2 regions of the Pararhizobium capsulatum DSM 1112 genome follow, and region 2 is predicted to be linked to the other one. Evidence: predicted binding sites of a transcription regulator. Region 2 holds the regulator's gene; the other holds the start of a gene.

Region 1 (3,409 bases), 540 kb from region 2:
TCATCGCTGCGCCGCCTTCCTGACGGCAGACGAGGACGTCGATTTCGCTGTCATGCAGCGCATCCAGAACCGCCAGATAGCTTTCGCCCGGTACGCAGGAAATGCGCTTCACGCCGTTTGCCTTCAAGGCATCGACGATCAGTTGTCCTCCGGTTTTCATGTCAGCTCCTCCCAAAGCCTGTGTGCCGGTGTCTAAATGGCCGGCGAGACCGGCGCTGTGCCGGCCGTCTTGTTGAGTCTGTGCTCCCGCCAGATGATATAGAGGCCGGAGGTGATGATGATCGAGATGCCCAGCCATTTCAGCGCGTCCGGCAGGTCATTGAAGACCAGCCAGCCGAAGAGGGTTGCCGAGACGATCTCCAGATATTGCAACGGCGCCAGTACGGAGGCCGGCGCTGCGCGATAGGCATAGACACCCAATACGCCCGAGATCGTCGCTGCGACGCCGACACCCAGCACGTAGACAAGGGAAAGGGCATCCGGAACGACGGGGTCGAATACGTCTGAGCCTGTTCCTTCGCCGAAATAGAGCAGGGCGGCAGAGAACAGCGCGCCCCAAATGCCGGCATGAAACTGCATCGACCATGGGTCTTCACTCTGCGCCACAAGTCTTGTCACCAGCAGGAAGACGGCCAGCGTGAAGGCGGAGACGATCGGCAGCAGCGCGATCAGCCCGACTTCCTGCATGCTTGGCTGGACGACCAGCATGGCGCCGAAGAAGCCGACGCCGCAGGCGGTGTAGCGACGCCAGCCGATGGTTTCCTTCAAGAAAATGCTGCCGAGAATGGTCAGGATGATCGGTTCGACGAAGAAGATGGCGATGGCGTCCGCCACCTCCATGACTTTCAGTGTCGTGATGAACGACAGCATGGTTGCGACCAGAAGTACGCCGCGGAGCGCGTGAAGCGCCGTCTTCTTCCAGGTGAGGTCGAACAAGGCGCCGCGCAGGGCGACGACCGGCAGGATGAACAGCACCTGCAGGGTAAAACGGATCGCGGTGATCTGACCCGAGGGTATCGTTGCGATGGCGAGCTTGGAGAAGATGTCGATCAACGGGGCGATGAGCACCGCGATCGCCATCAAGGTCAGGCCGAACGAAACGTCGCTGTTATCGGCAGCGCTGCCGGATATAGGCTTCCCCATGATCCGCCTATGCCTTGCGCCGGGTATCGACAACGGCGGTGCTCCAGTTCGCAAAATCCCGCATCGGAACCTCGCGGCCGATCTCATTGAGGGTTTCGTGGCGCATTTCCGGATAAATGCGTGTCGTCACATTGGTAAGACCATAGCGCTTCATACGTTGCGCGAACCAGCTGGTTTCGCGCGCGCCGTTGGTTGCGGGGTCCTGGCCACCGCCGACGAGATGGATAGGGAGGGCGCTCGGCAGGCGCCGCAGGCGCTCGCTGCTGGCGCCGCCATAGGTCAACGCAAACAGGTCGATCCACAGGGAGACACTGGTGTCGAAGCCGCAGAGCGGATCGGCAATATAGGCGGCAACTTCCCGATCATCCCGCGATAGCCAGTCGGATTGGGTTTTGTGGTTGGGAATGGCCTTTGCCCAGGTGGAAAAGGTGAGGGGTGGCAGGATCGCGCTTGGCACGTCCGATCCCTTCAGCATCCGCTCGACCTTCAATATGAACTGGCCTGCGCGGCCGGCGAGGCCTGGGTTGAAGTTCGAATTCCAGACAGCCAGTCCGTCATAGAGTGTCGGATGCGTTTCGGCAGCATTGAGCGCGATAAGCCCGCCCATTGAGTGGCCGAAGAGAATCACCGGAAGACCCGGATGCAATGCCTTGGCCATCTCGGTTACCGCGCGGACATCTTCGACCACCTTTTCCGGGCCGCCGCTCCCGGCATAGCGACCAAAGGGCGCATCGGAAGATTGGGTCACGCCATGGCCGCGGTGATCGTGGGCGTAGACGTGGAAGCCTCGCTGGCTCATGAAATGCGCGAACCGGCCGTAGCGTGCGGAATGCTCTGCAAGGCCATGGCTGATCTGGAGGATGCTCATTTCCGGACCCACAGCGGGCTCGGATCGCCAGGCAAGCGTTGCGCCCGTCGGGCTTTGCAGCGCCTTCACCTCCTGAAACATCAAGCCCCCCGCATTCTTCCGGCTGCAATGCAATCGCGCCGGCAAATCTTGTCATCGATATCAAAGAGATTTGCCGGGCGAAAGCAATGCCCTGTTGTTGACTGTTGCGCATCACCTCAGAAAATTTGTGCGGTTATATCGATTCAGGGTTGTATTTTTCCCGCTTATGTTGGTTAATGATCACGTTTTGTTCATGTATGCGAGGGGAAGCGATGATGGTGGTTTTGAAGGTATTGGTGCGTCTTATGCCGGTTCTTGCCCTGTTTTTGGGCGCTTCGGCGGTATTGGCGGCGCAACCGGTGGAAAAAGAAAATTCTGCCGGCCGAACGAAGGTCGTCTTCGCGGTCAGCTGGCTGCCGGGATTTTGCGATACCCAGCCAGAGCGGCCCGAATGCAAGGGGCAGACGCCTGACCGCTTCGATGCCACGCATTTCACGCTTCACGGGCTCTGGCCGGTCGGAAAAACCTATTGCGGCGTCGATGCTGCCGTCAGGGCGCAGGATGGGAAGAAGAAATGGCTGGAGTTGCCGAAACTCGAGCTTGCGGAAAAGACGGCGGTTACGCTCGCGCGGGTAATGCCGGGTGTCCAGCCGGGTTTTGACAGGCATCAATGGGTTCGCAGCGGTCAATGCTATACCTCGACGGCCGAGGCCTATTTCGATGTGCAGCTGCGCTATCTTGAGGTCTTGAACAGCTCGGCTGTAGGGGTGCTTTTCAACGAGAAGCTGGGTGAGCGGATAACGGAGCAGGAGGTTCGACAGGCTGTCGACGTGGCTTTCGGGCCAGGGGCTGGAGCGCGTGTGCGCATGCAGTGTGCAAAGGCCGGAGAAACAACAGTGGTAACCGGCCTCACCTTCGGGCTTGGTGATGGCGAAAAACCCGTCGCGGTCGATGCGGCTGGCGGAACTGCGGTTACGAACGCTACCGACACGCGTGCGGAGCTGTCACGTCTGATCCTTGCGGCCGACGCTACCCATGGCAAATGCACGAGCGGCATCGTCTATCGTGCAGGTCGCCCGTAAAGCAGCGTTCTCTGCCGGTTTCGACATTGCTCCGCAGGGATAATTCGCCTACATAGCGGGCAAAATCCTATTCCGTCGGAGCAGCTTCATGGCACGTCAATTCATTTATCACATGTCCGGACTGAGCAAGTCCTACGGCGCGAAGAAGGTTCTCGATAATGTGAGCCTGTCCTTCTACCCGGACGCCAAGATCGGTATCCTCGGCCCGAACGGCGCCGGTAAGTCGACCGTGCTGCGCATCATGGCAGGCCTCGACAAGGAATATACCGGCGAAGCCTGGGTCGCCGAAGGCGCG
Region 2 (3,409 bases):
AGGCTACCGCTCGGTTTAAGCGACAGCGATATTTGAGCACCCGTTAAAACACGGGCATACCATAGGTCTAAGCCGCGCCGTCTAGTTTGACGCCCTCACGGGCCGTTAATCACCGGAGCCGGTCTGCGGCGTTGGATCCTTGTCGACAGGTGCCGGTTGCTGCGCTTCGTTGCTCGGCGAGGTAGTCGTGGCCTAGCTGTTGGAGACGCCAGTTTCCGCGGGTGTCATCGGAGTGGTCTGCTGGGTCCGGGTTGAAGCGTCATTATCGGTGCTCTCACCGAACAGTTCCGCACCCGCCCACGCGACAATAGCCAAAAGCAACCCGCAGATCAGTACGATAAAAACAGGTTTTCCCAGTCCGCCCTGCCGCGCCTCGTTTGTGGTCGCCTTGACTGTTCTATCTTCGTCTACGCTCGAAACCCTGTCGCCCCGTTCATCCAAATGGGTCGCCATCGCTCAAACTCCTTCTCACGGTCGAACTGAGAGGGCAACGGGACAGACTGGCAAAGGTTCCTCCCAGGCGATGAACAACAGAAGTTGCGGAGGGGCCTGGCGTGCAGGAAAAGAGTTCGAACGAGTGCGGACTTGGTTTTGGAGTGCACGTTAAAAGCGGAGGGTGCATCCTCGAGTTTCAAAATTTACAGGCTATGCAAAGCCTCAAGCGCGACTGGGAGCGCAGACGGCAGAGGTTTTTCGCAACGAAAATATGTTGATGTTGAGCCACCCAGTACTTAACCGCAAAAATGCAGCCGTAAGCACTTGTTTTCGTGGCGGGAAAAATTTGGAGGCCTCGCCCGGAATTGAACCGGGGTACAAGGATTTGCAGTCCTCTGCGTCACCACTCCGCCACGAGGCCTCTCAGGTCCGATCACTCGGGCCGTTGCGAGCGTTTAGAATCATCCTAGACAAATCGCAAGGGGAATATCCGCGAATGCTGTGATTTTTCCCGTCTTTGATTGAGGCGCGAACGCCGGAGCGCCTCAATGATACTTGCGAATGAGGCCGACGAGCTTGCCCTGGATTTTCACCCGGTCCGGGCCGAAGATCCTCGTTTCATAAGCCGGATTTGCGGCCTCCAGGGCGATAGAAGCACCCTTGCGACGAAAGCGCTTCAGCGTCGCCTCTTCATCATCGACGAGGGCCACAACGATCTCACCGGGGCTGGCGGTGTTAGCGTTGCGGATGATGACGGTATCGCCGTCGAGGATACCTGCTTCGATCATCGAATCGCCGCGCACTTCCAGAGCGTAATGCTCGCCGGCACCGATCATTTCGAATGGTACGGAGATATCATGCGTGTTGTTCTGGATAGCGGAGATCGGGACACCCGCCGCGATTCGTCCCATCACAGGCACATTGACGGAGTTGGTTTCCGGCGGGCGAGCTTTGGCGGGGGGCGGCGCTACATCCCGGCTCCCCTGGATGACGCTGGGAGAAAAGCCGCGCTTGGGCTGAAGACTTGGCGAATAGGCCTCCGGCAGCTTGATCACTTCGAGCGCACGCGCCCTGTTCGGAAGCCGGCGAATGAACCCACGTTCTTCCAAGGCTGTGATCAAACGGTGGATGCCCGATTTGGACGCAAGATCCAGGGCATCCTTCATTTCGTCGAAGGACGGCGGCACGCCGGATTCCTTCATGCGCTCATGAATGAAAAGCAGCAGTTCCTGTTGCTTGCGGGTCAGCATGACATTTCACTCCGGAATTGCGAAACAAATCAAGAACAGACACTATATGTTCCATTTGTGTTCCGCAAGTGCTTAAAACCACGTGAATTCCGGAAAGGCACATGAAAAAAATGCGGCGTTGTCGCTGCTGTCCGTTTGGCCGCTCAATGATAATAGTAGCAGGCGCAATCGGCCTTGCAGTCGTCGCTGTCGCTCCAGACGCGAACAGCAAGCTTTCGAGCAGCACCTGCTTCGTCAAGGCGCACGCCAAGAAGCGTTGTCGCTGCCAGCTTCGGGCTAATCGCGTTCACTTCCACGGCAGAGCCGACCTGATGAACGCCCTGCTTTGGCGTCCATGTGAAGAACTGAAGGCTGTAATGCATAGCGATCCTCCGTAACAACTGCATTGCCGCGGGTTCATGATTGGATTCTACCACGATTTTCGACACGCGTCACCGTTTTGCAACTCTACCCGAACGAGTTGATTGTTCAATTCTGGAAGCAGTGTTCACTGGTTTCGATCTTTAAACGGTGAACGATAGGGGCGATATTCCCATCAAGAACGTCACAAAGCCCTTCGGGAGAACGACGATGAGAGAGCCCCTTTTTCGCTTCGGAGATTTTGCAATCTGGTCAGCCATCCTGGGCACCGTGGTTGGCTACCAGCTGTGGACCCACGCCGCGTCTGCGCCGCTCACCACTGCGCTCGTCATTGTCGGCGGTTAACGCCCTTCAAGACCAAATACATTCGGTCGGCGACGTCCGTCACCCGGTGATCGGTAGCCGGATACGAAACAAGCCGCCTGCACGAAAAGTGAAGGCGGCTTGCAAATAAAAAGCGTCAAGCGTTGACGGATCAGGCCTTGCCCGCGATCAGCATGAAGGCCGGAATGTCGTCACCAAAGCCAACGGGCGTCGGGCCATCGTCATGGTCGCGGCGGTAGCGGTTGCGACGGTCGCGGTTGTCATCATTGGCAGGATACGGCGCAGAAGCATTCCGATTGCCATTGCGCTGGCTATTCTGCGGCTTGGTTTCTGCCTTACGTTCTGTTCTCACGGGTTCCGCCTTTGTTGTCGTCACTGCTTCGCTTGCGATCGCAATATCGTCTGATTTGGTGTCCGATTTGTGACTGGACGCGCCTCTATCGGTGTCGTTCCGCCGGCCACGCTTGCCATCACGATCCCGACCACGATCCGATTTGCTGCGGTCGGACTTGCCGTTGTCGAAACTTTCCATCGGCGCCGGAAGGGCCGAAAGGTCGCCATTCAGCCATTCGATCTTCAGATCGATCAGCTTTTCGATGGCGTCGGTGAACTTGGTGTCCCGCTTGGTCACCAGCGTGAAGGCGGCGCCTGAGCGACCGGCACGACCGGTGCGACCGATTCGGTGCACATAGTCTTCCGCATGGATCGGCACATCGAAATTGAAGACGTGGCTGACATCGGGGATATCGAGGCCGCGAGCAGCAACGTCCGATGCGACCAGCAGCTTGATGCCGCCATCCTTGAAGTTTGCCAGCATCGTGGTGCGCGAGCGCTGATCCATGTCGCCATGCAACGCGCCGACCGAAAAGCCGTGACGTTCGAGAGAGCGGAAGAGATCGGCGACATCAACCTTGCGATTGCAGAAGATGATCGCGTTCTTCAGCTCCTGCTGTGCACCGATGAGGTCGCGCAGAACGGCGCGCTTCTCGTAGTCCTTCGCATGGGCCGCAACGAAACGCTGCGTCACGGTCTTGGCGGTG

Evidence for each region. Region 2 encodes LexA, which represses DNA repair genes until DNA is damaged. Its sites were predicted from a motif close to TGTTCNNNNTGTGTTCNG; they were not measured.
Region 1: a site for LexA is predicted at 2,270-2,287, ahead of QO002_RS15420 (ribonuclease T2 family protein). Genes of this name have one in related genera too.

What each region holds. Positions count from the first base shown of each region.
Region 1 is NZ_JAUSVF010000001.1:3,174,159-3,177,567, reverse strand. It holds gene QO002_RS15435 (thiamine pyrophosphate-binding protein) at 1-160, opposite strand, end outside; gene QO002_RS15430 (DMT family transporter) at 193-1,143, opposite strand; gene QO002_RS15425 (alpha/beta fold hydrolase) at 1,151-2,092, opposite strand; gene QO002_RS15420 (ribonuclease T2 family protein) at 2,305-3,114, shown strand; gene ettA (energy-dependent translational throttle protein EttA) at 3,203-3,409, shown strand, end outside.
Region 2 is NZ_JAUSVF010000001.1:2,637,665-2,641,073, reverse strand. It holds gene QO002_RS12900 (flavin reductase) at 1-19, shown strand, start outside; gene QO002_RS12895 (hypothetical protein) at 193-453, opposite strand; tRNA gene QO002_RS12890 (tRNA-Cys) at 783-856, opposite strand; gene lexA (transcriptional repressor LexA) at 981-1,685, opposite strand; gene QO002_RS12880 (hypothetical protein) at 1,829-2,047, opposite strand; gene QO002_RS12875 (hypothetical protein) at 2,256-2,390, shown strand; gene QO002_RS12870 (DEAD/DEAH box helicase) at 2,521-3,409, opposite strand, start outside.